2 linked regions of the Gloeobacter violaceus PCC 7421 genome follow. Each later gene encodes a partner of the first gene's protein in a complex. Links are inferred from orthologs where the notes say so. Each region holds a gene or a part of one and is shown on either strand. Other genes may lie near its edges. The genes, in order: carA and carB.

Region 1 (14,534 bases):
ATATTGCAATATGTTAGCTGATTGTTTACTTCGCCATAACCTGACGGCTGAACCGGTCCCCTTAATTAAAAGTAGTAAACTGGGGGGCAGACGCACCAGGAGGTTCTCGACCCATGGCCAAGCCCGTTGTTGTCGCCCCGTCGATTTTGTCGGCCGACTTTGCCCGCCTCGGCGAGGAGATTCATGCCATTGATGAAGCCGGAGCAGACTGGATCCACGTCGATGTCATGGACGGGCGCTTTGTGCCCAACATCACGATTGGACCGCTCATCGTCAAGGCGATCCGGCCGGTGACCCAGAAAGTGCTCGATGTGCACCTGATGATTGTCGAGCCCGAGAAGTACATCGCCGATTTTGCCAAGGCGGGTGCCGACATCATCACCGTCCATTGCGAACACAACTCGACGGTGCACCTGCACCGGGCGCTCTCGCAGATCAAAGAACTGGGCAAACAGGCGGGTGTGTCGCTCAATCCGTCCACACCTTTGAGCCTCATCGAGTACGTCCTCGACCTGTGCGACTTGGTACTCGTCATGAGCGTCAACCCCGGCTTCGGCGGCCAAAGCTTCATTCCGCAGGTGCTGCCCAAGATTGCCCGGCTCAAGTCGATGTGCGAGGAGCGCGGCCTCGACCCGTGGATCGAAGTGGACGGCGGCCTGAAGCCTTCCAACACCTGGCAGGTGCTCGAGGTGGGTGCCAACGCCATCGTCTCGGGCTCGGGAGTGTTTGGGGTCGGCCCGGCCCGCTACGCCGAGGCGATCGAAGGGGTGCGCGCCAGCCACCGCCCGGCGGTGGAAGTGGCCGCCCAGGTGTAGCGCCTGCCTATTCTTCGAGGAGCACCACCGCGTGACAGGCCATAGCAAGGCCTTCGCCCACGGGGCCGAGGCCCTCGTTGGTCGTGGCCTTGACGCTCAATCGGTCGAGGGGTAAACCCAATGCGCCCGCCAGACTCTGGCGGATGGCCGGGATATGGGGAGCGAGCTTCGGCCGCTCCGCCACCACCACCGCATCGACGTTCGAAAGCCGCAGACCGCGCCCGCGCACCAGTTCGAGCACCTTCGAAAGCAGCAGCAGACTCGAGACGTCCTGCCACTGGGGATCGCCCGGCGGGAAGTGTCGGCCGATATCGCCCAGGCAGGCGGCCCCCAAAAGGGCGTCGGTGATCGCGTGGGTGAGCAGATCTGCGTCGCTGTGACCGAGCAGGCCCAGGCGGTAGGGAATCTCGACACCCCCCAAGATCAAGCGCCGCCCTTCGACCAGGCGGTGAAAGTCGTAGCCGTTGCCGATGCGCATTTCAAACCCTCCCACTGCCACCCATTCTGGGGCGAAACACCTCCGCAAAGGCGAGCAATTCGTGGTGAAAAGCGTCCGGGCACTCCAGTTGGGGCAGGTGTCCGCAGTCGGGGAGAACGGCGAGCTTGTGCAGCGGCAGGGCGCGGGCGAACTTTTCTGCCCAACTGACCGGCAAAATGCGGTCCTCTTTGCCCCAGACAACGAGCACCGGGCAGCGCACCCGGGCGAGGGCCGCGCTGTCGAGCGTTCCCTGGGGGCTGAGCCGCAGCAGGGCGGGGGCGATGACGCCGCGCCAGAAACTGCCGCGCACCTCTTCAGAAAGAGCCTCGGGCCGATAGAAGGCGGTGGCGAGCAGACCACCCAGCAGGTCCACGCCGCTGGGGCCAAGGGTCAGCTTTTCTGGGCGGGTGGGCATGCCCTCCAGACCGGCAGCCGCCACCAGACAAATTCCAAGCACCATTTGCGGGCGTTCGAGGTAGGCGCGCAGAGCCACCCAACCCCCGAGGCTGTTGCCCACCAGCAGAGTCGGCTGCTGTAAAGACCTCGCGAGGGCAGCCCCCAGCCAGCGGGGGCTGAGTTCTCCTGCGGGCATCCCCGAGGCGCCGTGGCCCGGCAGATCGAGGGCAGTCGCTCCAAAGCCTCGCTGCGCCAGAAACGGCATTGTAAAGCGCCAATGCTCGGAGGTGCCCCCAAGGCTGTGCACAAGCAACACCGGCGGGCCATTGCCGGCCGTGCGACTATAGATACTGGCGTCGTCCCAATTTTGGGTTCGCTCGACAAAGGTATAAACCAGGGTGTGCGCTCCAGCTGCGATCCGTTCGTGCTTCCAGCCTAACGCGGCGGTAGTCTGCAACACAGAACCCGTTGGCGAGATCTTGCACTATGCCTGCATTGGGTCCATGCGCCTCCCCACCCAAGCTAATAATGAGTGGTCCGGTTTACACCAGGCCACTTTTTTGTTTCTACCACCCATGAACTATCTAGAACCGCTCAACCGGCAGCAACTGCTCCAGCAGATGGCCTCACGGGTCGACGGGTTGACCCAGAAGACCGCCGGCGCCGCCCTCGATGCGGCCCTCGAGGTGATCGCCGACGCCCTTGCCCAGGGCCGCACCGTCAAGCTGTCCGGGTTCGGCAGTTTTCAAGTGCGCCGCCGCCCCGCCCGCACCAACATCCACCCGCGCACCGGCCAGCCGGTGCTGGTTCCTGCCGCCTGGAACGCCGTCTTCTCCCCTGCCCAGGCACTGCGCGAGCGGCTGCGCGTCCTGCCGCACCCGCCCGAGGCGTGAGCCGCCCGACAATCTACCTGTTGCTGCTAGTTTGAAATTATTACCTGATTACGTATAACGATGCCGATCAAAAAAGGTTCACTCGTGCGCGCCGTGCGCGACAAACTCGACAACAGCCTGGAGGCGCTCGCCAACGACACCCGCTGGCCGTCCTATCTGTTTGAGACCGACGGAGAGGTGCTCGATATGCGCGGGGACTACGCACTGATCAAGTTCGGTGCGGTGCCGACGCCGCCCGTCTGGCTGCGCCAGGACCAGCTTGCCGAGAGCGGTGCCGCCGCTGAGAGCACTTCGTAGTGCTTCGCCTGCCGATTTGCTAGCTTGGGAAAGATTTTTGGGCAGCGGGGCAGGGCGATGGCGCAGCGAACGGTGGCGCGACTGGTGCTGGAGGACGGCACGGCTTTTGAGGGCTGGTCGTTCGGGGCGCCGGGTACCAGTGTGGGCGAGGTGGTCTTCAATACCGGCATGACCGGCTATCAGGAAGTGCTGACCGATCCCAGCTACTGCGGGCAGATCGTTGCCTTCACGTACCCCGAACTGGGCAACACCGGCGTCAACCTTGAAGATGCCGAATCGGACCGGCCCCAGGTGCGCGGGGTGATCGCCCACAACGTCGCTGGGCGGCCCAGTTCCTGGCGTGCTACCCAGAGTCTTGGGGATTACCTGAAGGACCACGCCATCGTCGCCATCGCCAGCATCGACACCCGCGCCCTCACCCGTCACCTGCGCAGCCGCGGGGCAATGAACGGCGCCATCTCCACAGAACTCTCCACCGAGGCGTTGCTCGCCCGCCTGCAGGAGGCTCCCGCGATGCAGGGGCTCGATCTGGTGCCCCGGGTGACCACCGCCGCTCCCTACACATGGTCGGAAAGTACCGCCGCCGACTGGCTTGCCACGCGGGCCGCCGCAGGGGAACGGCCCCTGCGGGTGGTGGCCATCGACTTCGGCATCAAGCACAACATCCTGCGCCGTCTGGCCAGCTACGGCTGCGAAGTGATCGTCGTACCGGCCGATACCGGTGTCGAGGCGATCCTCGCCTATCGACCGGACGGCATTTTTCTTTCCAATGGCCCGGGCGACCCGGCGGCGGTGCGCTACGGCATCGAGACCGTCCAGGGATTGCTCAAAAGCCGCAAGCCGATGTTCGGCATCTGTCTGGGCCACCAAATTCTGGCCCTGGCCCTGGGCGGCGAGACCTACAAACTCAAGTTCGGACACCGCGGCCTCAACCAGCCGGCCAGCTTCAACAACCGCGTCGAAATCACCAGCCAGAACCACGGTTTCGCGGTAGATGACGCCTCGCTGGCCGGGGCAAATATCGAAATCACCCACCTCAACCTCAACGATCGGACCGTAGAGGGCCTACGCCACCGCGAACTGCCGGTCTTCTCGGTGCAGTACCATCCCGAGGCCAGCCCCGGCCCCCACGACGCCGATTACCTGTTTGCCCAATTCGTCGATCTGATGCGCGAAAAGCCGGCGGATGCCGCCAGCCTAGTCGAGCTATAGATGTTTTCTATGGCCAATTCATCAAACCATCGAGAACTTTAGGGTAATATTCAGTCGGGTTGCGACTCACCCAGGGTTCCCCTAGGGCAAACGGGCGGGCAAACGCCTCAAGAATGGAATTCTCTCTATATGTGCCTTGAGATACAAGACCTCAAAACAACCGCAATTTATTGTGTGAGTATTCAATCATTTGATTGTTTCGATTGCTTTACATCCTTGCCGTCTGTCGTTCACCGTTTTTAATACAATGATGCTCTCGACTCGCCATTCTCTCGGTCTCGGTACAGCCCTGCTACTGCTGGTGTCGGTGTCGGCTGCTGTGCATGCGGAGCCTTCACCCGCCCCTGCTTTGCTTCTGGCGGACATTCGCCCGGGCAGCTTCTTTCAAGCGTTTCAGGATGGCCAGCAGCGCTACGCGGCGGGCGATCTGCGCGGTGCCGCCGAATTCTACGGTGAAGCCATTCGCCGCGATCCGACCCGCGCATCGGCCTATCTGGCCCGGGCGGGTGTGCGCCACGACCTGGGGGATCTCGAAGGAGCGGCGGCCGATTACACCGAAGCCATCCGGCTGGAGCCCGACAACCGTTTCGCCTACGACAGCCGCGGCGATCTGCACGTGGAGGTGGGCAAGCTAGAGGCCGCCGCGGACGATTACACCGTGCTCATCCACCTCGATCCGAAGGACGCCTCGGCTTACGAAAACCGGGCGGGTGTGCGCCGCTCCCTGGGGGACATCGCAGGGGCGATTGCCGATTACACCCAGATGATCCGCCTGGATCCCAGCGACCCGGCCGGCTATCAGAACCGCGCCAAGCTCTACCGCCAGAGCGGCAAGGTGCAGTTGGCCCTGGCCGACTACGCCGAGGTCTTGCGCCTTGAGCCCAGCCACCTGCACGCCCTCATCGAGCGCGTCGAGGTGCGTTTGTTTGCTGGCGACAAGCCGGGAGCTCTCGCCGACGCCGATCGGGCGGTGGCGGTCGCTTCCAAGGAGCGCTCGGCGTGGGTTGCCCGCGCCAACGCCCGCCGGGCCGCCGGGGACAAAAAAGGAGCGCTCGCCGATTTCGACGCCGCCCTTGCCCTGGGGCCGAACGCCGATGTGCACATCGGGCGCGGCGAGTTGCGATTTTTCCTGGGAGATCGCCCGGGGGCGATCGAAGACTACGACGTGGCGATCCGCCTCGACCCGCGGGGCAACGGCTATCACTACCGGGGCTTCGCCCGCTTTGCGATGGGTGATCTCAAAGGTGCCCTCGAAGATCTCAACCGCGAGGTCGATTTGAACCCCCGGGAAGCGGCCGCCTACCTCACCCGCGGCCAGTTGCACCTGCGCCTGCGCGACAGCGGTCAAGCCCTTGCCGATTACGAGCGGGCCATCGCGTTGCAGCCGTCCCCTGCGGCCTTCCGTTTGCGCGCTCTGGCACTCGCCGTTCGGGGCGAAAAGGACAAAGCAATCGCCGATCTCAAAAAGGCAATCGACCTCTACTCCGGCCAGGGCAACACCGCCCAGGTCCAGAAGCTGCAGGCGGAACTCAAAAAAATCGCCGCGGCGATAGGCTAGGCGGGGCCTCTCTCCCCAAGCCAGGCTATGAGGCGGTCGCGCTCTTGGGCGGTCGCCTCGGCGCGCCGCTCGACGGTGTAGGCGGCGGGACGCGCCTCGGTGAGGCGAGCGGTGGTGGTGCGCAACTCCTCGCGGCGAAAGTATGTCACTTCGAGGCGGTCCCCAGGCCGCCAGTCGGCTAGACGGTCCTTGAGCGTGCCGTGGGTCACCTTCCAACCTGCCAGGGCCACCAACTCGTCGCCGGTTGCCATACCGGCCAGTTGGGCGGGAGAGCCTGCTTCGACGTTCTGGACCGTGGTGCGGCCGTTTTGCTCCTGGGTGCGCAATCCCAGATAGGGCGGCGCACCGTCGGTGCCGGTCGGCACCAGCTGGAGGCCGAAGGGACCGAAGTGGCCCTCGAAGTCCAGTTCGCCGGTCGAACGTAGGGCGTGATCAAAAAAGAGTTTTAGATCCAGGCCCACCGCCCGCTCGATGATAGGTTCGAGTTCTGCCTCTGGGAAACTGGTGTCCACCGCACCGTAGCGCTGCCAGAGATGGCGCATCGCGTCGTCGAGGGAGCGTTCGCCGTCGGTGCGCAGACGAATTTCGAGATCGAGCAGCAGGCAGACCAGTTGCCCTTTAAGGTAGTAGGACACCTGGGAATTCAGAGAGTTCTCGTTGGGCCGGTAGAGCTTGATCCAGGTGTCGAAGCTCGATTCGGCCAGCGATTGGACCGCGCGGCCGGGGGTGGTGAGCAGGCGGGTGATATGGGTTCCCAGTTGCTTGAGGTAGTGGGTGGCGTCATAGATACCGGCACGCAGTGGGATCAGCTCGTCATAGTAGCTGGTGGCTCCTTCCATGAACCACAACGAACGGGTGTAATTTTCGTGGGCGTAGTCGAAGCGATCGAGGGTCGAAGGCCGGATGCGCTTGACGTTCCAGAGGTGGAAAAATTCGTGGGCGACCAGATTCAAAAACTTGAAATACTTTTCGTCACCCCTTAGCTCGAAGCGTGGGTAGAGCAGCGTCGTCGAATTGCGGTGCTCCAAACCGCCGTAGCCGTCGGCAAAGTGCACCAGAAACAAATAGTGCTCGTAGGGGAGGCTGCCGAAGAGTTTTGCCTCGGTGGTGATGAGGCTCTCCAGATCCGGCAGGAAGCGGTTGTAATCGAGGTTGCTCTTGCCCCAGACAGCCAGGGTGTGGGGTTTGCCTTGGACGGTAAAAGGGACGATGCGGTGGGTGCCCACCTCGAAGGGACTGTCCACCAGTTCGTCATAACTGGCCGCCTGGAAGGTGTTCTGCCGGCCCGGCACAGCGGCAAGGGCGGTGCTGACGCGCCAGTCTGGGTTGAGCGGCGCCACGCTCACTTCGCACGGGGACGATTCGCAACCCGGCACATAGAAAAAAAGGCAGGCCCCGTTGAAGAAGGCGTGGGTGATATCCAGGTGGCTGGTGCGCACGGTCAGTTCGTTGGCGTAGACGCGGTAGCGTACCTGCACCTGCCCGTCTGCGGGCACTTCCATCCGCCAGGTCTGCTTGGCCAGTTTCTGCCACCGCAGCGGTCCGGTGGCGCCCACGGCCTCGAAATCCTGCAGGTGGCGGCTGTACTCGCGCACCAGGTACGATCCCGGCGTCCAGACCGGCAGCTTGAGGGTCAGGGCCGAATCGCTCCAGCCCTCGATCGTCATCTCGACATCAAAAAGGTGGGCATGGGCTTTTTCCATGCTCACCCGGTAGCGGATCGCAGCAGCCATAGGCGCCCCTCGGTGCGGATGCGCGACTATTCTAGACCGGCAAGCTCGCCAGACCGCTCACCAGCAGACCGCCTACGACCTGCAGCGCCAGAAACGCCAGGATGGGCGAGAGGTCGATGCCGCCCAAGGGCGGGATGATCGAGCGAAAAAGGTTGAGGTAGGGATCGGTCAGCTGGCTGAGGATAGCCCAGGGATTGCTCGACCAATCGATATTGGGAAACCAGCTAAGCAGAACCCGCACAAACAGGAGAACCACGTAGATCTGGATGAAGTTGCTGAGCGCCGGGGCCAAAGTCTGAGCGATCATCTCCACTGTCACCGTATGTTTCTTATTCCAGGGTAGTTCACGATGGCATCTCTGGGGGAGGGGACGGCTGGGTGCTCGACCACAGACGGCTGCGGGTCTGCTCAATAGCCTGGTTGAGTTCGGCAATTTTTTCGTCGAGCACGCGCCGGGCGTCTTCGAGTGTGCCTGGATCGACCCCTGGGGAGACGGGCGGTTCGGGGGAGCGATGGGGCGCTTCGATTTCGGCGTTGCGCCGCAGGCGCGGGGCGACCAGGCTGGCGACCAGCCCCCCCACCACCGAACCGATCACCGCTCCTACCACCAATCCGTCCAGAAAGGCGTCCTGGTCGTCTCTTGGGTTTTGCGCCATCGCCGCACCTTTGATAGCTGTCTACAGAATAGCGCTGTGTACCATTCGGAGAAACTGGGGGTATTCTGTGGAGAAATTTGGACCGCGAACGATGATTAGCAGCCATCCCGAAATCGAACTGGCCGGATTTATCGAGCAGACTTGCCTCAAACCGACCGCCACCGCAGACGATGTTCGCCAGATGTGTTGGGAGGCGCAGCGGTACCGCTTTGCCGCAGTCTGCGTAGCACCGGTGTACGCGCCTTTGGCCGTCGAATTGCTGCACAAGCAAAAACCCCAGGTCTTCACGGTCGTCGGTTTTCCGCTGGGACTGGCCACCGCCCCCTGCAAGCTTTTCGAAGCGCAGGAGGCGGCGGCGAGGGGGGTGACGGGCCTGGAGGTGATGGTCAACCTGGGGGCGATCAAATCCGGCCACTACAACGCCATCTACGAAGAACTCGGTCAGATCGTCGATGCGGTCGGCTGTGAGGTGCGGGCGATTCTGGAGTTGAACTTGCTGGATGCAACCGAGCGCCGGCACGTCGCCGAGGTGTGTCTCGATGTCGGAGTCACTGCCCTGAAGACCTCCGCCGGTTGGTCGGGTCCGGTGCGGCCCGAAGATATTTTGGGTCTGCGGCGCATTCTGCGCAACCAGTTGGGGATCAAAGTGGCGGGCGGTATCCACACCCTGAACCAGGCCCTCGAACTGCTGGCTGCCGGGGCAAACCGCCTGGGCACCGGTCGGGGGGTCGAGATCCTGCGCGAACAGCACGCCCTTGGTAAGACGGCGTGACGTACCCTCGAAGAAGACGCTCGAGATAGAGGCTGGGGGTGAAACGGTTTTTGGCGCCGCTTGGCGGGGTGGTCGGCATCCTGGAGCGCTGGCTGCTCTACCCGAATGTCGTACTGGCGCTCACGGCCGTGCTCTGGAGCGCCTGCACCCAGAAGCTGCTGAATATTCCCCAAGACCCGGCTGTGCTGGCGCTTGTCTTTGCCCTGACGCTGGTGACCTACAACCGCGACCGGCTGGCGGACGCCGACAGCCCCGCCGATCGCAGCAACACTGCCGAACGCACCCGCTGGGTGGACCGCCACCGAAAATCGCTCGCACGCTTTACTGGCGGCGCCGCCCTGGTGGCCGCGATGCTGCTGTGTTTGCGGCCGATGGCCCTGGCGCCGATCGGGGCGGGAATCGGTTTTGCCCTGGTGTACAGCAGCCGTGTGCTGCCGGGAGGTCGGGCGGTGCGCCAACTGCCGGTCACTAAAGTTCCGTATGTCGCCCTCCTGTGGGCGGTGCTCACCGTCGCAGTACCGGCGGCAGCGGCCGGTACTGCCTGGAACGGGCGCGCGGCACTGGTGGGAAGCCTCATTTTCTTTGCCGCGGCTGCCCTGGTCAACCTCAACGATTTGCGCGACCTGCGGGGGGACCGTATCGCGGGTACGCTCACCCTGCCTGTACTGTTGGGCGACGGTCCCGCCCGACTCTTCTCGGCGATCTCGGGGAGCCTGGTGGGGCTTTGTGCGGTGCTGCTGGAGCAGCCGGGTCTGGGACTGCTCGGACTTTATATTGCCCTTTTGGCACTCAGCTACCGCGTAGAAGACGATCGGCTCTTTCGCTGGCTCATCGAAGGCATCGGCGTGCCCACCTGGCTGGCGGTGTTCTGGCTGGGGTGATTTCAGCCCAAACGCAAACCGAGGCGGTGGATACGGGTCAGCGCCAGTTCCAGGCCGCTTGAACGCTGGAGCAGTTGAACGACGTCGTCGGGGCGCAAGACCGTGCCGTCGTTGCGGCAGGCCCCCACGTAGCGGATCTCGATGGCCTCCGGCCGCACGGCCGCCAGTTCCAGTTCAAACAGCCATAGACGGGCGTCGATGGTATAGCGGTTGCCCGATTTTTTGCTGGTGCGCTCGACCGGGAGTTGCTCGCCGGCGTTGATCGCCGCCACGACCTCCACCCAGTCCGCCGGGGCGGGGGTGTGCACCAGCAGGCGATATTCGGCCGCTACCAGCTCAGTGGCGGCGGCGGGGCTTTTGAGGGGAACGGACTCGACGCTCACCATCTCGACGCCTGCGGGCAATTGGGCCTGTAGCCGTGCCCGAAATTCCTCGGGCTCGAGGGGAGCGACCAATTCAAAATCGACGATTTCGCCGCTGCTTTCAGCCCCGAGGGCCAGGGCGGTGGCCGCCACGATGCGCGGCAGCGGGTGGAAACCGCCAGAGTGGGCCAGGGCGATCTCGCCGCGGCGGCAGGCCCGCTCCCAGAGCCGCTGCAGGTCGAGATGACCGATAAAGCGCGATTCTGCCAATTTGGCGAAGACCACCCGCAATCGCTGGGCGGCCGGGGGTGGCGGGGTGACGGAGGCGACCCGCCCGGGTACCGGGGGTGGGGCGATAACCACGTTGGTGCCGAAATCTTCGCCGCACACCCCGCAGTGGGAGCACGAATCGAAGGAGCAGTCGGGCACAACCGCCTCTTCTAAGGCCCGCCGATAGTCCTCCGCCAGCCAGCGCTTGTCGATGCCGGTATCGATAAAATCCCACGGCAGCGGCGCTTCGACGGGTGGTCCCACCACATCCCAGCTGTAGCCGAATTCCGCCAGCACCCGATCCCAGATGCCAAAAAAGGCATCCGGGGCAAACCAGGGATCGTGGCGAGCCACACCCAGTTCCCAGGCGCGGTGGATAGCACTGTTCATGTCGCGGCCGGCGCGGGTGAGCACGTCCTCGAGCGCCGAGACGCGGATGTCGGTGAAGTTGGCCTTGACCCCTTTGAGCCGGCGCAAGGCCGCCTGCAACAGCGCCTGTTTGTGGCGCAGCTCCTCGGCGGTGACCGAGTGCCACTGGAAAGGTGTAAACGGCTTCGGGGTGAAGTTGGAAAGGGTGACGTTCACCTCCAGGCGGCGGCGGTTGGGCAGGCGGCACTCGCGCTGCAGCCAGCCGATCGTTTCGGCGATCCCGAGCACGTCCTGGTCGGTCTCGGTGGGCAGCCCAATCATAAAGTAGAGCTTCACCAGATCCCAGCCCTGCTCGTAGGCGGTCTTCACCCCCCGCAGCAGATCTGCGTTGGTGAGGCCTTTGTTGATCACATCGCGCAGGCGCTGGGTGCCGGCCTCGGGAGCGAAGGTGAGCCCCGGCTTGCGCGCCCCGCCGATGATCCCCGCCAGTTGCTCGTCGAAGCGGTCGACCCGCTGCGAAGGCAGCGACAGCGAAACGAGATCGTCGCGCAGGGTATTTTGCAGCCGGGCACCCACCGCCGGCAGCGACAGGTAGTCGGAGCAGCTCAGCGACAGGAGCGAAAATTCGTTGTAGCCGGTGGCCTTGAGTCCCGCGACGATGCCCTCGACCACCGCCTCCGGGGCGACATCGCGGGCCGGGCGGGTGAGCATGCCGGGCTGACAGAACCGACAGCCGCGGGTGCAGCCGCGGCGCACTTCGATGGCGAGCCGGTCGTGGACCGTCTCGATCAGGGGGACCAACCCCACCGAATATTTGGGCATCGGGGTGGCCACACGGCGCACCACCCGCGCGGGCACATCGGCCGTCGGGGTGGGCACCCCCGCTGCCGGCGCGTAGAAACAAGGCACGTAGACCCCCGGCACCTGGGCCAGATCCAACAGCTGCGCCCCACGGCCGAGGCCCGCCGCTTTGCCCTCCTCGATCACCAGGCCGATTTCAGGCAGAACTTCTTCGCCGTCGCCGAAGACAAAAAAGTCGAAAAAGTCGGTATAGGGCTCCGGGTTGGAACTGGCGGTCGGTCCGCCCGCGAAGATAAGGGGATGGGTGTGGTCACGATCTCCGGCGCGCAGGGGCAGGCCCGCCAGGGCGAGCATCTCCAGGGCGTTGGTCACCCCCAGTTCGTAGGCAAGCGAAAAGCCCACCAGGTCAAATTCCGCCAGAGCGCAGCGCGACTCGACCGCAAATAACGGTGTGCCGGTCTCGCGCAACCGAGCGGCCAGATCCGTCCCCGGTAGGTAGGTGCGGTCACAAAGCTGCCGGGGCTGAGTGTTCAGGATGTTGTAGAGAATGATGTGCCCGAGGTTGGAAGCCCCGACTTCGTAGATCTCCGGATAGGTAAGCACCCAGCGCACGCTTGCGGCTTCCCAATCTTTGTGAAAAGCGCCCAGTTCGTTGCCCAGGTAGCGGGCAGGCGTCTGGATATCGGCACTGAGAATCTGGTCGAGGGCGATGGGCGGCATAGGGCACACGTTGGGTGCGACACCCGCTATTTTAAGTCCCTCAGGCTTCGGGTTCCGCCGGATCGATGTCTCCCAGCCCCAGGGCCATCAGGTAGCCGCGGGCGCGCTCGGCTTTTTCGAAGCGGTTGACCAGCGCCCAGAAGCGCGGACCGTGGTTGGGTTCGACCAGATGCGCCAGCTCGTGCACCAGCACGTAGTCGCGCACAAAAGCCGGCAGGGCTGCGAGGCGGTGGGAGAGGCGAATGGTGCCCAAAGTCGGGGTGCAACTGCCCCAGCGCGCCTCCTGATTGGTCACCCAGCGAATCGATTGCCACTCCAGACACCCTTCGAAATAGTGGCGGTTGAGTTGGCGGGCGCGGCGCTCCAGTTCGTCGTCGTCGAGCAGTGGGCAGTGGGCGCGCTTCAGCCAGCGGCTTTTGAGGCGCTCGACGATCCGCTGCAACTCGGCGTCGTCCATCTGGACGGGGGCGCGCACGACAAACACGTCCCCCTCGGCCCGGGCGCTGACGCTGCGGGTGCGCCGGTGGCTGCGGATGATTTTTACCTGCATGGCTTGATCACCCGGTAGTGCAAAAACAAGTCACCGGCCGTCTGGCGCAATTCAACCAGTTCGAGGGCCGGAGCCTTGAGCGGTTCAAAACCGGCGCCTTCGACGGGTGTGGTGGCCTCGCGCCCGCCGAAGATAACCGGCCAGACCGTGAGCCACAGATCATCGATGCGTCCCGCCGCAAGCAGCGCTGCGACCAGATCGCCGCCGCCCAGGGCCGCCACCCGCCCAATACCCCGCTCGGCAAAAAAGGCGTAGGCGCGCTCCCAATCGAGTTCGTTCTCACCCGCCGCCACCAGGGTCGCCAGTTCGGCAAGGCGCGGGTGCGGGCTGCGGGCTACGGCCTGCTCAGTCGTCAAGATCCAGCGCTCGATGGGCTGCGCAAAAAACGGCAGATCCGGCGGCAGATCGAGCGAGCGGCTGACCACACAGGTGATGGGCTGCGGCGGCTGGCCGCGCGCCTGGCGGGCAGCAATCCACTGTGGGTCGCTCACGGTATAGGTTTGCCCCTCGATGCGGATGGTGCCTGCGCCGATGAGGATCAAATCCGCTAGAGACGTTTGATATTCGAGATGGGCGTGGTCGACCGGGTCCGAGCGCCTCGGGGCGAGGGGGTCGGCCGGAGCGATTTTGCCGTCGGCGCTCATGCCGAGGACGATGGTGGTCGAGGTGGCCACGGTCGAGTCGACCATTATAAAGTGAGCGGCGACCCCTACTGTAGCAGGCACACACCACGTCCGCAGTTAGGGACTTTACCGCATTTGGGTGCACAGTGAATGGATTGCGCGGTTGGGTCAGCCGCCGGGCAGATTCGCGCGCCGAATAAGTTTTCTACTTTATCGACAATGCCGAGTGCGAGGCATCGGGCGACAAGGCCCGCGCCGATGCCGCAGCCTGGGAGGCGGTGCGCCAAAAAATTACCCTCAACGCATCGGGCTGCTAGGCCTGACTCGGCCTGGCCGTCCACCGGCCTCCCGGTGGTTCTTGGCGGCGCACATAAACAAACCCCAGCCGAGGCTGGGGCGGGGATGAGTATATAAGGAGAACTCCCCGTAGTATCGCCCGCCCCGGGCGATCCGCGAGTGTATCGCAGGACTGAGCTTTGCGAGCGGCCGACCCACCCCGCTATCTTTTCGGTGGCTCCATTTCCGGATAAGACGGGTCTGTATTTCCCTCTCTCAGCCTATGCCCCAGGGGCCATGGCAAAAGCGCTCCAATCTACTTAACTGTAGGTAAGCGTTGTAAAGAAAGGGTCGATTGCGGCCTGGAATCATGAAGCAATTTATTTATTCTTTCGCAGCGGTTTTGCTGATTGTGGGCACCCAGGGGGCCTTTGCCACCGACTACGAGTTGCCGGCGCAAGTCCAGCGGGCCTCCCAACTCAGCACCGAGCGGCTTGAAGGGGTGTACGCCGATTGCGCCCGCCAGGTCACCACCGCCTACTGCGAGGATCTGATCACTTCTGAATTTCGCTACGTGCGCGCCGACCGTTGGGTGCGCCGAGAGTCGGCCGCCACGCGGGTGGCGGGCGAAGACGTCAAGATGCTGCGCAACGCGCTGGGCAGACAAACTTGAGACACAGATTCAGCGCTGTGTGCATAGTTGACGACCCTTCTCCAAAAACGGTGCGAGCGGCAGCTTAATCCCTTGCTGCCGCTTCTGGGGATCCGGATCTGGGGCGTGAATGGCGTCGATGGGCTCGTAGCGTCTGGCGGCGACCTCATTGAGGGCGTAGACGTGGCCGTTCGCGACAAAGACCAACTGCGTGCCGTTC
Region 2 (15,450 bases), 1.9 Mb from region 1 along the record:
GCTCAATGCGCTTAATTTTAATTGGTAATCTTTCCTGAACCTGTTTGGAATTTATTGTTCGGTAGTTATATTCTGCAACTTTGAAAGCAGTCCAGGCAGTAATAATTCCTGCCAGCAAAGTCGCTACAGGGCCAGCTAGAGTTGTTAGAAAAGCCAAAACAGAATTAATAAGCGAATCTAGCATTGTGGGCTGACAGTCTTCCGCTGTGGACAGAAATAGTAATCAAAGTATAGTACGAGCCAGCCTGGTGACCGTAGGCTTGCAGTGAAGACCATGTCCGTGTTCCTCAGCGGTGACGTAGGCGTTGAGGGCCGTATTCTGGCCTTTGAAGGGAGCGGCTTTGACCCCGCGCCGGTGGAACAGGCGACCCAGGGCCGTGACCAGAAGCGACTTGCCCGCATCATCAAAGCAGCCGTGGTGTTCGTCCTATGCGAAGCGGGTGTTGCATTTGAAGGCGGTGATAAAGGCGATAAGGTGATTCGGCAGCTGTACTCCGGCGTTTCTTACCATCCTAGGTCCGGCCGGGAGCGCCGGATGTTCACCGGCCACCGTCGCTCTGTAGGTGAAGGACTAAGATAGGACTGTTTGCTTAGTTGCAGGTCGCCGCTGTGCCCCGCCGCACCGATATTCACAAGATTCTCTTAATTGGCGCCGGACCGATCGTCATCGGTCAGGCCTGCGAATTCGACTACTCCGGAACCCAGGCCTGCAAAGCGCTGCGCGAGGAAGGCTACGAGATTGTCCTGGTCAATTCCAACCCGGCGACGATCATGACCGATCCTGCCACGGCCGATCGCACCTATATCGAGCCGGTCACCGCCGAGTTCGTCGAGCGCATTATCGAACGCGAGCGGCCGGACGCCTTGCTTCCCACCATGGGAGGCCAGACGGCGCTCAACGTCACCGTCGAATTGGCCGAATCGGGGGTGCTCGATCGCTACGGCGTCGAACTGATCGGCGCAAAACTCCCCGCCATCAAAAAAGCCGAGGACCGCGAGCTATTTAAGCAGGCGATGGAGAAAATCGGCCTGGCCGTACCGCGCTCGGGTTTCGCCCACACTCTCGAAGAAGCGCGGGTAGTGGCCGAGGAGATTGGTTCCTTTCCGCTGATTTTGCGGCCGAGCTTTACGCTTGGGGGCACCGGCGGCGGCATCGCCTACAACCGCGAGGAGTTCGAGCGGATGATCCGCGTCGGCCTGGACGCTTCGCCCACCTCCCAGGTGCTGGTCGAAGAGTCGGCCCTCGGCTGGAAGGAGTATGAACTGGAGGTGATGCGCGATCTGGCCGACAACGTCGTGATCATCTGCTCGATCGAGAATTTTGATCCGATGGGAGTGCACACGGGCGATTCGATCACCGTCGCCCCGGCCCAGACTCTGACTGACAAAGAGTACCAGCGCCTGCGCGACGCCGCCATCAAAGTGATCCGTGAAATCGGCGTCGAAACGGGCGGCTCGAATATTCAGTTTGCCGTCCACCCGGAGAACGGCCGGGTGATCGTCATCGAGATGAACCCGCGCGTCTCGCGCTCGTCGGCCCTCGCCTCCAAGGCCACCGGCTTTCCGATCGCCAAGATTGCCGCGAAGCTCGCCGTGGGTTACACCCTCGATGAAATCACCAACGAAATCACCCAGAAGACCCCGGCAAGCTTCGAGCCTACGATTGACTACGTAGTCACCAAGATCCCGCGCTGGGCCTTCGAGAAATTTCCCGGCACCGAGCCGGTGCTCACCACCGCCATGCGCTCGGTGGGCGAGGTGATGGCGATCGGCCGCACCTTTTGCGAGTCGCTGCAAAAGGCGCTGCGCTCGCTGGAGATCAAGCGCTTTGGCTTCGGTGCCGACCGTTCTGAAGAGATCCCCGACGCCGAGACGCTCAAAAGTCAGTTGCGCACCGCCACCCCCGATCGCATCTTTCAGATCCGCCAGGCGCTGATGGCCGGTTTCAGCGTCGAGCAGGTTCACGAGCTGACCGCCATCGACCCCTGGTTTCTCGACAAGCTCGCGGAACTGGTCGCCTTCGAGCGTGCCTACCAAGGTCGCGACCTGGCTTCCCTCACCGCCGCCGAGTGGCTCGAAGCCAAGCAAAAAGGTTACAGCGACATGCAGCTGGCTTTTCTCACCGGCACCGACGAGCAGAGCGTGCGCTCCACCCGCCAGGAACTGGGCGTGACGCCGGTATTTAAAACGGTCGATACCTGTGCGGCCGAATTCGAGGCGTTCACGCCCTACCACTATTCGACCTACGCTTCTGAGTCCGAGATTGCTTCCGGTGAGAAGCCCAAGGCGATGATCCTGGGGGGCGGCCCCAACCGCATCGGCCAGGGCATCGAGTTCGACTACTGCTGCTGTCACGCCTGCTTTGCGCTTTCTGAAGACGGCTTTGAGACGATCATGGTCAACTCCAACCCCGAGACCGTCTCCACCGACTACGACACCAGCGACCGGCTCTACTTCGAACCGCTCACCCGCGAGGACGTGCTCAACATCGTCGAAGCAGAAAAGCCGGTGGGCGTCATCGTTCAGTTCGGCGGCCAGACGCCCCTCAACCTCGCCGTGCCCCTCGAAAAGGCGGGGGTACCCATCTGGGGCACCTCCCCGGACTCGATCGACATCGCCGAGGACCGCGAGCGCTTCGAGCAGTTATGCCAGCAACTCGGCATCCGACAACCCGCCAACGGCATGGCCCGCTCCACCGCCGATGCCGTCGCCGTGGCCGGCCGCATCGGCTACCCGGTGGTGGTGCGCCCGAGCTACGTGCTGGGGGGGCGGGCGATGGAAATCGTCTACACCGATGAAGGGTTGGGCCGCTACATGGCCCACGCCGTCCAGGTGGAGCCCGACCGACCGATTTTGATCGACAAATTTCTCGAAGATGCCGTCGAGGTCGATGTGGACGCTATTTGCGATCGGACCGGTCAGGTGGTGATAGGCGGGATCATGGAGCACATCGAGCAGGCGGGCATCCACTCCGGCGATTCAGCCTGCGTGCTGCCGACGCGCACTCTCGATGAAAGCGTGCTGGCCGTTATCCGCGACTGGACCGTCAAACTGGCCCGTGCCCTGAAGGTGGTGGGACTGATGAATATCCAGTACGCCGTCAAAGCCCACAGGGAGGGTGCCGAGGTTTATGTGTTGGAGGCCAACCCGCGCGCCTCGCGCACGGTACCCTTCGTGGCCAAGGCGACCGGGGTACCGCTTGCCAAGATTGCCGCCCGGGTGATGGCGGGGCGCACCCTGGAAGAATTGGGTTTCACCGAGGAAGTGATCCCCGGCCACATCGCCGTCAAAGAAGCGGTGTTGCCCTTTGAAAAATTCGCCGGCACCGACACGATCCTGGGACCGGAGATGCGTTCGACCGGCGAGGTGATGGGCATCGACACCGACTTCGGCCGCGCTTTCGCCAAAGCCCAGATCGGCGCCGGGCAGAAGCTGCCCACGGCCGGCACGTTGTTTGTCTCCGTCACCGACCGCGACAAGCACGCGGTCGTACCGATTGTCCAGCAGATGCTCGACCTGGGCTTTCGGGTGATCGCCACCGAGGGCACCCAGCGTTTTTTGCAGGAGCAGGGCCTCGCAGTCGAGAAAGTGCTCAAGATTCACGAGGGTCGCCCCCACATCGGCGACTTGCTCAAAAACCGCCGGATTCAGCTGGTCTTCAACACTCCCTCGGGCAGCGAAGCCCAGACCGATGCCCAGGTAATCCGCCGTACCGCCCTCGCCCAGAAGATCCCGGTCATCACCACCCTGGCTGCTGCCCGTGCCGTCACAGCGGCCATTGCCGCGCTGCAGAAGGGGCCGCTGGAGGTGAAATCTCTGCAGGAGTATCATCAGCCGTCTTTGACCGCAGGTAGCCGATAGCCTTCCTCGGAGGCGGTCTTCAGCAGGCGGTCTTTGAGGATCAGGTGATGCCTGGAATCGTGGGTGAGCCACCCCTGTTTCTCAAGACGGCCGAGAAGCACCGTCACCGTGGCCCGTTCCACACCGAGAACGGTGGCCAACTCCTCGTGGGTGAGCCGCACCTCCAGGCGCACTCCACCCGCCACCGGGCAACCAATCTCCACAGCCAACAGCAGCAACACTCCCCGCAGGCGGTCCCCGGCGTACCTCTGGCCGTAGATGGCAAGCAGTGCCTCGGTCTGGTGGATGCCCCGCTCAATCTGCGTCTGCAGCAGCCGACCGGTTGCGGTCGCAGGCGAGATTTCCTGCACACCGTGGCGCACCAGTTCGACCCGGGAGAGCGCTGTAGCCCGACAGGCCTCCAGAGAGGTCAGCGTCGGACCGAACAGCCGGTCGGGTCCGGCCAGACCGATGAGCACCTCTTCACCGCTCGGATGCAGTTTGCTCAGTTTGACCAAGCCCGAGTGCACCTGCCAGACTGCCCGGGCCTCCAGGGGGATCTCCTTACTGCGTTCGAAAGTTTGCCGGGGACGTCTCTCTGCCGGGCTTTGGGTGCCTTCCTCCGGGCCATCCAGGGTCGTCAGATCGCCGATCCTCTGGTGGTGCAACTGCCGGTAGTGCTGCAGTTCCGCCTGAATGGCCCCTTGTTGCTCCAGCTGCCTCTCGAGCTTCAGCCGCTGCATGGCCATGGTGATCACCGTGCGCAACTCGACTGCTTCGAAGGGTTTGACAATGAAGCCGAAGGGTTCGGTCGGCTGGGCGCGCCGCACCGTCTCTTCGTCTGCATAAGCAGTCAGGTAGATCACCGGCACGCCGAACTGGCGGCGGATACGCCCGGCCGCTTCCACCCCGTCCATCTCTCCTTGCAGACGGATATCCATCAGCACCAGATCGGGCTGGGCGCGCACGATTTTCTGGATGGCTTCCTCTGCAGAGCTGACGGAGGCCAGGACAGTGTGACCCATCGCCTCGAGAATTTTTTGTACATCCCGCGCGACAATGCGCTCGTCCTCCACCACCATGATGTTGAGCTTGCGCATAGCCGGTTGCCTCCTCCTAGCGATGAACCGGGAAAGTCACGCGCACCGAGGTACCCTGGGCACCCGAGAACACAACGCTTCCCCCAAGTTGTAGGGCCAAGTCGTTTACCAGTTGCAGCCCCAGCGATTCGAGCTTGGCCGGGTCAAAATCGGCAGGCAGCCCACTGCCGTTGTCCTCGACCAGCAAAGTGACCGTCTGCTCGCTCTGGCTGAGCCTGACGCCGATCCGGTTGCGCTTGTCCCGCGCAAAGGCGTGCTTGAGGCTGTTGGAGATCAGTTCGTTGACAATCAGGCCGCAAGGAATCGCCATCGCCAGGTCCAGACGTACACTGCATGCTTCCATCTTCAGTCGCACTTTTCCTGGTCGTGCTCTGTAGGAGCGGATCAGCTGGTGCCCGATGAGCCGGACGTACTCGCCAAAGTCGACGCTGGCCAGATCCCCCGACTGGTAGAGCAGTTCGTGAATGGAGGCCATCGACTGCACCCGCCTTCGGCAGGTCTGAAGCGCCTCGATGGAGGCTGCGTCAACGGTTTGATGGGCCTGCAGGCGCAGCAGGCTTGTGACAACCTGCAGATTGTTTTTGACCCGGTGGTGGATCTCCCGCAGCAGCACTTCTTTTTCTTGTAGCGAAGCGATGATTTGTCGCTCGAAGCGGCGGCGCTCGGTGATGTCGCGAAAGTAAATTCCCAGACCGTCGCTCGACGGGTAGGCGTGCACTTCGAACCAGAGGTTCGAGGGAACATCAAATTCCTCCAGGTGAACAGCCACCTGCTCGACCACCGCCCGGCGGCATTCCGTCTCAAAGCGAGTCCCCACCAACCCGGGCCATTCCTCCCAGACATTTTTGCCTATCAACGCTTGCTGGGTTTTGGCGCTGAATTTCGCTGCCAGCCGGTTGACATAGCTGACGCGCCACTCAGGATCGAGGGCGACGAATGCATCGGTGATGCTGTCGAGTGTATCGATGAGCTTTGCGCGCGCTGTCTCGGCCTGGCTGCGCGCCTGCTGCTCTGCCCGGTGGGCGCGCGCGTTGTCGACCGATATCGAGGCGCGGCGGGCCAGTTCTTCTGCTGTTTTGAGATCCCGGTCGCTGTAATGGCGCCCGGAAAGTGTGCGCCCCGAGGCGAGCACGAGCGTGCCGAGCGTCTGTCCGTGGGCAACGAGCGGCACGATGATGTAGGAGCAGGCGTCCAGCCGCTGCAGCATGTCGAGTTGCTGTTCGCTGACGCAGAAGCTTGCATAAAAGCTCTCGGGGATCACCTCTGCGAGGATCGGTTCACCGGTACGAAACACCCGGGGCGCACCGTAATCCGCGTCGCGGGAAAGCGGATAGAGATGCCTCAAATCGCGCAGCAGCTGCACCAACTCCGGGTCGGCAGCGGCAACGATCGGGTTGGTAAAGGCGATCTGCTCGTTTTCGACAATGTCGATCAAGCACCAGTCCGCCATGACCGTGACGACCAGTTGGGCGACATTCTGCAAAGTCGTGCGGTAATCGAGCGAAGCGGCGAACACCTCGCTCGCCTGCGCCAGCAGACCCAGCCACTGCTGGGTCTGCTTTTGCTCGGTGATGTCGCGAAAGAAGATGGCCAGCCCATCCGGCGAGGGGTAGGCGTGGATTTCCAGCCACAGCTGGAGCGGTTCGTAGAGAATCTCGAAGTGTGCCTCGCTCTGCTCATCGACGGCCCGGCGGTATTCCTGCTCCACCCGGCTACCCACCGACCAGGGCCACATCTGCCAGTGCGTCTTGCCGACAATTTGCTCGAGGGGCAGGTGGTTGAGGGCAGCAACGCGCTGGTTGGCATAAGTGATACGCCATTGGCGATCGAGGGCGACAAACGCATCGGTGGTGCTTTCCAGGAAAAATCGGATCTGCCGCTCGGCACTGTGCAGCTGCACCTCGCAATCGCAAGCGAGCCTTCGCAGCCGTCGTTTGTGCAGGTGCGTCCCTTTCACCCTCTCTATAAAGCGGCGCAAAGCTGCACCTCCCATGGGGGATCGCTCCCTGGCCGTGTTTTCGTCTTGCATCGTGGGATCCCGCAAAGTGTGCTTCGAGTGCCGGGGAAGATTTCAAGCAAGCAAATAGAGGGAAACCTTCGGCGATGCAAAAAGCAACGGCACAAGCAGCAAAATATTAGACCGCTTGCGCGAATGCCAAGATAAACAGCTCAAACCATCGGAAACTCGTTCCGCAATCCGGTTCATGCAAGAGATCTACTATAGACCCGCACCCGTAACCGCAGGTGTTTCTTGGCAACCTTCGCAAGGTGTCGCTCAGTCGACGAACCGGTCGCACATCTTCCGGATCTGCTGTCGCTGACGCACTCTTGCCGCCAAGTCCGCCACCAAAGCCGGCCGGCAGTCGTACACGCAACGAATGGCGCTCAAGTTGACCAATCGCTTCCAACCACGGGTTTTCACGGCCTACCTCCACTCCAGACTGGATAAAGCGGTTTCTTTCTGAAGCAACAAAGGGGATTGAGCCCCAACTGCAGGCAACGCCTCGAAGTCGGCGACGCTCCGGCCATATATGCCGCGCGGCGCTTTCGGGCTTGCTGGGCAGTGTCGAAGGGACTGAACCCATACGAGTAGGGATCGTCGGTTGTGATTTTTAACCACCCCACGCCCGCACCGCTCGATCGTCCGAAGTGGGCTTGCTGCTCCATTTTTGTCTCCTTGGAAAGGGGGTTTCCCGAGCTATATACAAGATACGTATTACAGAATTACTAAAGCCTGATGTCCAGCTGGTCGCCCAGTTAGGCTCCGTCGGGGTTGAGAAAAGCTAAAAAAATCCCGCGATCAGCATTCTAGATTGCGGTCAGCGAGGGGACGGTTTTCAAGAAACATCTTTGCGAAAATAAACATACTTCTTGGGTCTTCAGGCCCCAAGAGACCGGCTGGTCGTTGAAATAGATCGGTGGGCCTCAGACCTTCGTGGCAACTTTGACCCTCGGGCTCATCCACCCCGGCGTGGGCGGCGTATGTTTTCGCGTCGCCCAAATTTTGTGGAGGCTTTTCATGCGACCCAACAAGCTGATTGCTCTGGCCGGCGCCCTCGCCGTGGCCGCCTCGGCCCTGTTTGCCGGAGCAGTGGAGGCGTCGGAGTCCCCGCTCATCGGACTGACCGACGGCAACACCCTCGTACGGTTCAATTCCGCCCGCCCTGGCCAGACCCGGACTATCAAGATCCGCGACGTCAACGGCACCGTGATCGGCATCGACTTTCGTCCGGCCAACAAGCTGCTCTATGCCCTGACCGACACCAACTACCTCTACACAATCGACCCGGCCACCGGTGCCTCGACGTTCATCAGCGTGCTGCCCACCCCCTTCGGCGGCGGCAACAAGTCCGGATTCGACTTCAACCCGTCGGCGGACCGCCTGCGGCTGGTGGGCAAGCACACCAACGAGAACCTGCGCGTCAATGTCGACACCAACGAGGTTTTTCCTGATACAGATGTCGTCTACGACGCCAATGACGTCAACGCCGGCAAAGATCCCAACGTTTCCGGCTCCGGTTACATCAACAACGTGGCCGCCGCCCCCGCCACCCGCCTGTACGACATCGACATCGCCCTCGACGTGCTGGTCATTCAAGATCCGCCCAACGACGGCATCTTGAAGACGGTCGGCCCCCTGGGAGCCGATTTTGGCCCCACCGCCGGTTTTGACATCTTCATCGACGACAACGGCGTCAACAGCGCCTTCGCTATCTCTGGAGCCACCCTCTACGCGGTCGATCTGGTGACCGGCAAAGCCACCAACGTCGGCACCGTGGGCAACGGTTCGCTCAACTTCGTCGGCCTCGCCGCAGTCCCGGCGAAATAACTGCCACTAGACCGGCAAACTCCTGACCCCCCTTCCCCCCGATTGCCAAAAGCCCCCCGCCTGTGGGCGGGGGGCTTTTTACGGCGTTGCGCCGCTCAGCCGGTCACCAGCACCGACGGGCCGGTGGGTTGGGCCGGCAGGCTCGCGGGCTCCAAGGTGACGAGCAGTTGGGCGATCGGGCCGCTGTAGGCTTCGACTGGAATCGCAAACTGGGTGATCACCTTGCCCCCCGCCCCGGGGTTGAACTGCCCGCAGGGGACGGTTTTATTGCCCGTGATCGCCCAGAGGCGGTACACCTGCCCTGCGGGTGCGGTCGGCAGGTTGTTGATGGCGACGGCCGCCCGTTTGGTGTCGAGATCCATCGCGACGCTGCCGAAGGCGTTCGAGAGCGGTCCGGTCCCTATCAAAGAAAATTGCAACAGTAGATTGGGCTGCTGGAGCGCTTCGTTGGCCTCTTTGACCGCCTGCAGCTGCTGGCGCAGCCGGAAGCCGTCGATGCCGAAGACCGCCGCCACGCAGGCGGCTGCCACCGCCGCGATCCAGCCCGGTGAGATGCGCGGCCCGCCCGCGCGGCGCGGCGGCGCGGCGGCGGCATCGAGAATAGCGGTGCGCAGGTGCTTGGGAGGTGCACTCACCGTGGCATAGGGCAACAGCCCCAAAACCTTGCGCAACTGCTGCACCTCGCGCTTCAGGGCGAGGTCCTGCGCGAGCAGTTGCTCAAACTTTTCGGCTTCCTGGGGCGAGCGCCTGGAAAGTTCGCCCAGAACATATTCGATCATCAAATCTTCGCGGCTTTTAGGGCCCGGGGATCCGTACATAAGTCCACACTACCCGACATATTCCTGCAACGTTTCTTTGAGTTCCGACAGCCCCCTGCGCACCCAACTTTTGACCGTGCCGAGCGGTGTTCCCAACTTCTCGGCGATTTCTCTTTGACTCAACTCTTTAAAGTAGGACATCTCCAACACCCGGCGGTGGTTGGGAGAAAGTTTTTCGAGGGCGTCGCGCACCGCCTGCGAACATTCGTTGATCGAAGCGCTCTCCATCGGCGTCACCGGTGAGGTCTCGACTACCCTGCTCTGCCCCCAGCGTTGCATCAATTTTGCCGCCCGGCCTTTCGCGCGCAGCCTGTCGATAGCCCGCGAGCGGGTGAGGGTGATGAGATAGCTGCTCGGCGCCCCCCTGGTCGGATCGTAGGTACAGTTGCGAAATAGGGAAAGAAACACCTCCTGGGTCAGATCCTCCGCTTCCTGGGGATTGGTGAGAATAGCGAGCGCCAGCCCATGGACCAAACCGCCGAAGCGGTCGTAAAGAGTTCCCAGGGCGGCCAACTGACCGCCCTTGATCGAGCGGAACAACTCGACATCCCCGCCTGCGCGCAGATTTGCCGGCCGGCTGTCCGATGAGTCGGGAGGGTGCATGGGGTTTTACTGAAGGGCCCTGAACGGATGGGGTCGGTAAGCAGGGATGACTGCTTATTGAACACTACGTACCCTGGCGATGTTTGGATGCAGGCCCTCAAGGTCGGCCGTGCCCGGCCGCCAGACTAAAGACCGCCAATTTGCCGTCGCCGATAGTACCAACCTTGCGCGCCCGGCCGCTGGCCAGATCGACCGTGTAGAACACACTACCCGAGGTGGCAAACGCCCGGTCTTTGCCGTCGGGCCCGGTGAGAATGTCAAACCCGCTTGCCGGTCCAAAATCGACCCCCAACGGACCGATGGTCTTCAGCACGCCGTCGTTGGGAGGCTCTTGAAGGGTAAGCACATCAAGGCTGAAGTCGATATTCAACAGCTTCGTCGCCCCGGCTTTGGCCAGCGAGTTGGTGTAGGCCGAAGCACTCACTTGGGGAGTTTTCTTGGCGTTGCGGTCGCGGGAGTCGTAGGCCAGCTTGCCGTCCACCGCCGTTGCCCCCAGATCGACATTCACCCGCAAATCCTGGCCGTCGGCACCCACCAGCCGCAACCGGTCCGCCGACGGGTTGAAGTCGAATCCCGAGCGCACCCCACCGGTAAAGGGTACCGAGAGGGTACTCACCAAAGATGCCGAACCGCCCGCCGGGTCGATGGTATAGAGATTCTGGGCGTCGCTGAGGCCGTAGAGCTTGCCGTCGGCAGGACGGTAGTCGATCCCCACCAGGGTGCCGCTCACACCGTTCACTTTGAGGGTTGTCGCCGCGGCGGGCCGCCCGGCTTCAAAACGGACCAAAGTGTTGTTCCCGGCCAGCCCGATCAGCTCGACCGGTGCGGCTGTTGCCGCCGTCGCCAAAAAAAAAGGACACACAATCACTAACCAGAATTTTGGCATGGGTGCAACCTGCGAGGGATAGATCCAACCCTACCAGAGATAAAGCGTACTACATTCTTCCTTTGTGTGTAGGCGCATGCCGCACTTAAACAGTAGCGTGTATGGCAGAAAGCCTGAGGATCGCAGCAATGGGAATTGGCTTACCGACAGAATATGATATTGACTGTATAGACATGGTTATTGCTGAGGCAAACGCTGCCGTCGACGAAGGCAAGGCCGGGGTGGGGGCGATGCTCACCTGGCGCGGCAAGGTGCTTGCCCTCGAGCACAACCAGTATGCCGAGACCCACGACGTCACTGCCCATGGCGAGATGTCTATCCTGCGCGCGCAGGCCGAACGTCTCGATGGGATGAGCGATGAGGATAAAAAAGACCTCTGCATGTACGTCACCCTGGAACCCTGTCTGATGTGTCTGTCGGCGATGTCCCTGGTGGGCATCCCGAGGGTGGTCTACGCGGCGCTGTCCGAGGACGCGAACATCGAGCAGGCACTGCTGGAGGGGGCCACCGCCCGCAACGTCAACGACGCCCTGGTGCGCGGACCGCTTGAACTGGTGCCCGGGGTGCGCCGCGAGGAAGGCATCAAGCTCCTGGAGCGCATGGACATGCGCCGGGGCGATCCCGATTCCGGGGTTGGACACACCGATTGACCACGCACCTGTCCGGTGGGCGGCTGGCAGCGCCGAACCGTTGCCGGTAAGGGCGAGGCGGGGTGATGCTGCCATCGTCGGATGGAGTGGGGCATTGACAAGTGAGCGGGCTTATTGGGTCGCCTGGCGGCAATCGCCGGGGGTTGGTCCTCTGACAATCCGGCGGCTCAGGGAGCATTTCGGGTCGTTGCAGGCGGCCTGGGAAGCGGCAGAGACCGAGTTCTCGGCGGTCGAGGGCTGGAGCGCCCGCAAAGGGCTCGAAAGCCGTCGCTACCGCGAGCGCACCGATCCGGGGCTTTTGCTCGAAGCACTGGAGGACCGTTGGCCATCCTTCTGGACGCCGGCCGACGGGGATTATCCACCGCTGTTGCGCGAGATTCCCGACCCGCCCCCTTTGCTTTTTTACCGCGGGCCGCTGCGGCAACTGTCGCCCGCGGTCGCGGTGGTGGGAACCCGTCACCCAAGCGACTACGGCAGGCGCTGGGCCGCCCAAATCGCCGAAACCTTGGCTGCGGCAGGCTTTCTGGTGATTTCCGGTCTGGCTGCAGGCATCGACGGTATCGCCCACGAGGCCGCCCTTGGGGTCGGGAAGACCGCAGCGGTGCTCGCAACCAGCCTGACGCGCGTCTATCCGCCTGAGCACGCGGGTATGGCTGCCGAGATTGCCCATAGCGGTCTGTTGCTGAGCGAATATGCCCCTGAGGAAGAAACCCTCACCCACAACTTTCCCCGCCGCAACCGGATTGTCGTGGGCATGAGCCTCGCCACGATCGTCATCGAAGCGCCCGAGCGCTCCGGTGCGCTCATCTCGGCGTATCTGGCCTGCGATTACAACCGGGAATTGTTCGCTCTGCCCGGGGCCATCGATACGCCCCAGGCGCAAGGGTGCCTCAAGCTGATTTCCCAGGGGGCGCGGGTCATCCTTGGCCTCGAAGCGCTGCTTGCCGATCTGGGAGCCCAACTGGTGCGCGCCACGGTGCCTTCCGCGCTACCCCCGGTGCTCGACGGCGACGAGAAGCGCATCTGGGATCAGATCCAGGGCGACGGCTGCTCCTTCGACGAATTGGCTTTGGGGACGGGACTTACTACCGACCGGCTCGCAAGCGCCCTACTCACCCTCGAACTGCGGGGACTGCTCGTGCAGCAGGCCGGGTCGCGCTACGGCCGGGCACTTTGAGCCGGGGCGTCCGCCAGGGCAAAAGTCAGCGAACTCCAGAAGCTTTCCCAATCGACATTGCGGCAGTCCCGGGCGCAGGCGCGCATGTGCACCAGCCGCACGATCCAGGGGCCGGGGCGATCGAGCCGGAAGCCGGCGCGGCCCTCTTTGTCGGTGCGCGCCGAGAGGCGCACGAGTTTGCCGCTGGTGGTGTTGAGCGCATCGATCTGCCGGTTTGCAAGCGGTTTGCCCTCGAAGAGCACGCGCACCCCCAGGTTCTGGCCAGGCTGCAGGTTCACCGGGTTCTGCTCGGGGACGATCTCGATGGGCTTACCCAGGGTGCGCAGAGCAATTTCGTCGTTGCGGACATCCCCGGTCTGCACCAGCGCTTTGATGTTGCGAGAGTAGCGCTCGCGCCCCTGGGTCTGCAGCTTTTTGGTCTTTTTGCGCACCGCCAGGATATCGGTGAGCCCTTCGTGGCGCAGGTACTCGTTGAACTGTTTGGGTTCGAGATTGATGTTCTGGGCAGTGCGATCGAGGGCCAGCAGATGGGTGCCCGCCTCAGCAAAGGTCAACTCCGCCAGCGGCAGCTGCTGATCGGGTGTGGTAGCGCTCAACTCCCGTGCTTCAGTGGCGGAAATCAGCACAAAGCTGGGGGTGCGATCCTTCTGAAAGGGGCGCTCGTTTTCCGGCTTGAAGTCGTCGCCGTAATAAAGATGCACCTTGAGTGGCTCGCCCGCGACGGGCGTGAACTTCTCGGGCATCAACCAGTAGTCGTGGGCCGCGGCCGGCGGGGCGACGAGCGCAGCGGCGGTCAGGGTGAGAAGAAGGGTTCTGGTGTAGTTCAAAGCAGCTTTCTCGCGCGACGAGCCTTATTTTAAACTCCGCCTGCGAAGGCGGTGGACTATCCCAACAGGGAGATGTACTGCGCCATATTGTCTGCAAAGATGGGCGGGCCGGACTCCGACTGTCCAGGCGGTCGCCAGAAAACTTTCGTTGATTCAGTCATGACCTTTAACTTGTGGTTTGTGATCGTTGGGGCGCTATTTATCGTTATGGCGCTCTCCAACTCGATTCTGCGTCGTCTACCGCTCACCACTTCGTTGCTGTATCTTCTGGTGGGATTGGTGCTCGGCCCCGTCGGCCTGGGGCTCATACGGCTCGATGCCATTGAGCAAGCCGGGTTGCTCGAACGAATCACAGAGGTGGCAGTGATCATTTCGCTGTTTACCTCCGGGCTGAAGCTGCGCACACCGCTGTCGAAGAAACGCTGGCAACTGCCCGTGCGCCTCGCCTTCATCTCGATGACGGTCACTGTCGCCTTGATTGCTTGTGCAGGAGTGTTCTGGCTGGGATTGCCCCTGGGAGCGGCGATTTTGCTTGGGGGGGTGCTTGCCCCAACTGATCCGGTGCTTGCTTCCGACGTGCAACTAGAAGATCCGTTCGACAGCGATCGATTGCGCTTCAGCCTCACCGGCGAAGCGGGCCTCAATGACGGCACCGCCTTTCCGTTTGTGATGTTGGGGTTGGGACTGCTGGGCCTGCACGAGCTGGGTGAGGGAGGTTGGCGCTGGGTTGCGGTCGATGTCCTCTGGGCAACGGCTGCCGGGTTGGGTGTGGGATGGCTTTGCGGCCTGCTGGTGGGCAGACTGGTGCTCTATCTGCGCAGTCGCCGCGAGGAGGCCGTCCAACTCGACGATTTTCTGGCCCTGGGATTGATCGCCCTGTCGTACGGAGCGGCGCTGTTGGTAGCCGGCTATGGATTCCTTGCCGTCTTCGCCGCCGGATTGGCGTTGCGCAGCATTGAACTGCAAGCCGCCGGCGAAAAGCCCTCCGAGGACGTTCAGGCGATGGCCCGCCAGGGTGCTAAGGAGGAAGTACCCCCGGGCTCCGAGTCGGCGCCGCTGTTTATGGCCCAGGCGGTGCTCGAATTCAACGAACAACTCGAGCGCATCGGGGAGGTGGTGATCGTGGTGCTGGTGGGCGGATTGCTCGCTACTTTCTTGCCGCCGCCTGCCGCTTTGCTGTGGTTTGTGCCGCTGTTGTTTCTGGTGATCCGGCCGATCTCGGTGTGGATCGGACTGTTGGGCTCCAACACCTCCGGACTGCAGCGCCGGTTGATGGCCTGGTTCGGCATTCGCGGCATCGGCTCCATTTACTATTTGATGTTTGCGATTACCCACGGTCTACCCGGGGACATCGCCCGCACCCTAACGGCGATCACCCTTATGGTGGTGGCGATTTCGATCGTCGTGCACGGCATCTCAGTGACGCCGTTGATGAGTCTTTACGGCCGCCGCAGCGAGGGCAAGCCCGCATAATTCAAGACGTCTAACCCTTGTGCAGTCGAACTTGAGATTCAGTGATCCAGGTAATGCAACTGCCGCACAAGCAAGCTCAAGAACAGACCGACGTCGGTGACCACGCCCACCGATTCGACCGAACCGCGGTCGGCCAGCTTGGTGACCACTGCCGGGTTGATGTCCACGCACACCAGCTTCACCCCGGCGGGCGTCATGTTCCCGACACCGATCGAATGGAGCATCGAGGAGAGCATCAAGATCAGAT

The links.
Region 2: the proteins of carA (region 1) and carB are in contact, whole or in part, in a solved structure (PDB 1KEE), measured with the Escherichia coli proteins. The link is inferred for Gloeobacter violaceus PCC 7421 from one-to-one orthologs.

What each region holds. Positions count from the first base shown.
Region 1 is NC_005125.1:3,731,301-3,745,834, reverse strand. Bases 2,084-5,013 are described here. They hold carA (glutamine-hydrolyzing carbamoyl-phosphate synthase small subunit), read left to right. Parts: upstream 2,084-2,936; coding sequence 2,937-4,091; downstream 4,092-5,013. Other genes in these bases: GLL_RS18260 (tetratricopeptide repeat protein), read left to right, coding at 4,339-5,013; GLL_RS18270 (NAD(P)H-quinone oxidoreductase subunit O), read left to right, coding at 2,643-2,879; GLL_RS18275 (HU family DNA-binding protein), read left to right, coding at 2,265-2,582; GLL_RS18280 (alpha/beta fold hydrolase), read right to left, coding at 2,084-2,149. Also shown: GLL_RS18295 (DUF6464 family protein), read right to left, coding at 1-2; rpe (ribulose-phosphate 3-epimerase), read left to right, coding at 114-815; ispF (2-C-methyl-D-erythritol 2,4-cyclodiphosphate synthase), read right to left, coding at 823-1,293; more of GLL_RS18280, read right to left, coding at 1,295-2,083; more of GLL_RS18260, read left to right, coding at 5,014-5,649; GLL_RS18255 (M61 family metallopeptidase), read right to left, coding at 5,646-7,382; GLL_RS18250 (YggT family protein), read right to left, coding at 7,414-7,689; GLL_RS18245 (hypothetical protein), read right to left, coding at 7,727-8,038; deoC (deoxyribose-phosphate aldolase), read left to right, coding at 8,130-8,810; GLL_RS18235 (UbiA family prenyltransferase), read left to right, coding at 8,849-9,691; GLL_RS18230 (TIGR03960 family B12-binding radical SAM protein), read right to left, coding at 9,694-12,213; GLL_RS18225 (M48 metallopeptidase family protein), read right to left, coding at 12,254-12,763; GLL_RS18220 (RibD family protein), read right to left, coding at 12,754-13,452; GLL_RS18215 (hypothetical protein), read left to right, coding at 14,033-14,335; GLL_RS18210 (DUF2511 domain-containing protein), read right to left, coding at 14,345-14,534. UniProt on the Escherichia coli protein: Small subunit of the glutamine-dependent carbamoyl phosphate synthetase (CPSase).
Region 2 is NC_005125.1:1,865,053-1,880,502, reverse strand. What follows is about bases 216-4,061. They hold carB (carbamoyl-phosphate synthase large subunit), read left to right. Parts: upstream 216-609; coding sequence 610-3,861; downstream 3,862-4,061. Other genes in these bases: GLL_RS09165 (response regulator), read right to left, coding at 3,831-4,061; GLL_RS09175 (hypothetical protein), read left to right, coding at 275-580. In the rest of the region: GLL_RS09180 (hypothetical protein), read right to left, coding at 1-157; more of GLL_RS09165, read right to left, coding at 4,062-4,940; GLL_RS09160 (PAS domain-containing protein), read right to left, coding at 4,957-6,840; GLL_RS09155 (DUF4394 domain-containing protein), read left to right, coding at 7,960-8,769; GLL_RS09150 (anti-sigma factor), read right to left, coding at 8,865-9,587; GLL_RS09145 (sigma-70 family RNA polymerase sigma factor), read right to left, coding at 9,597-10,190; GLL_RS09140 (DUF4394 domain-containing protein), read right to left, coding at 10,288-10,977; GLL_RS09135 (nucleoside deaminase), read left to right, coding at 11,178-11,726; DNA-processing protein DprA, read left to right, coding at 11,821-12,903; GLL_RS09125 (DUF4198 domain-containing protein), read right to left, coding at 12,885-13,730; GLL_RS09120 (cation:proton antiporter), read left to right, coding at 13,890-15,203; GLL_RS09115 (TIGR00300 family protein), read right to left, coding at 15,242-15,450. UniProt on the Escherichia coli protein: Large subunit of the glutamine-dependent carbamoyl phosphate synthetase (CPSase).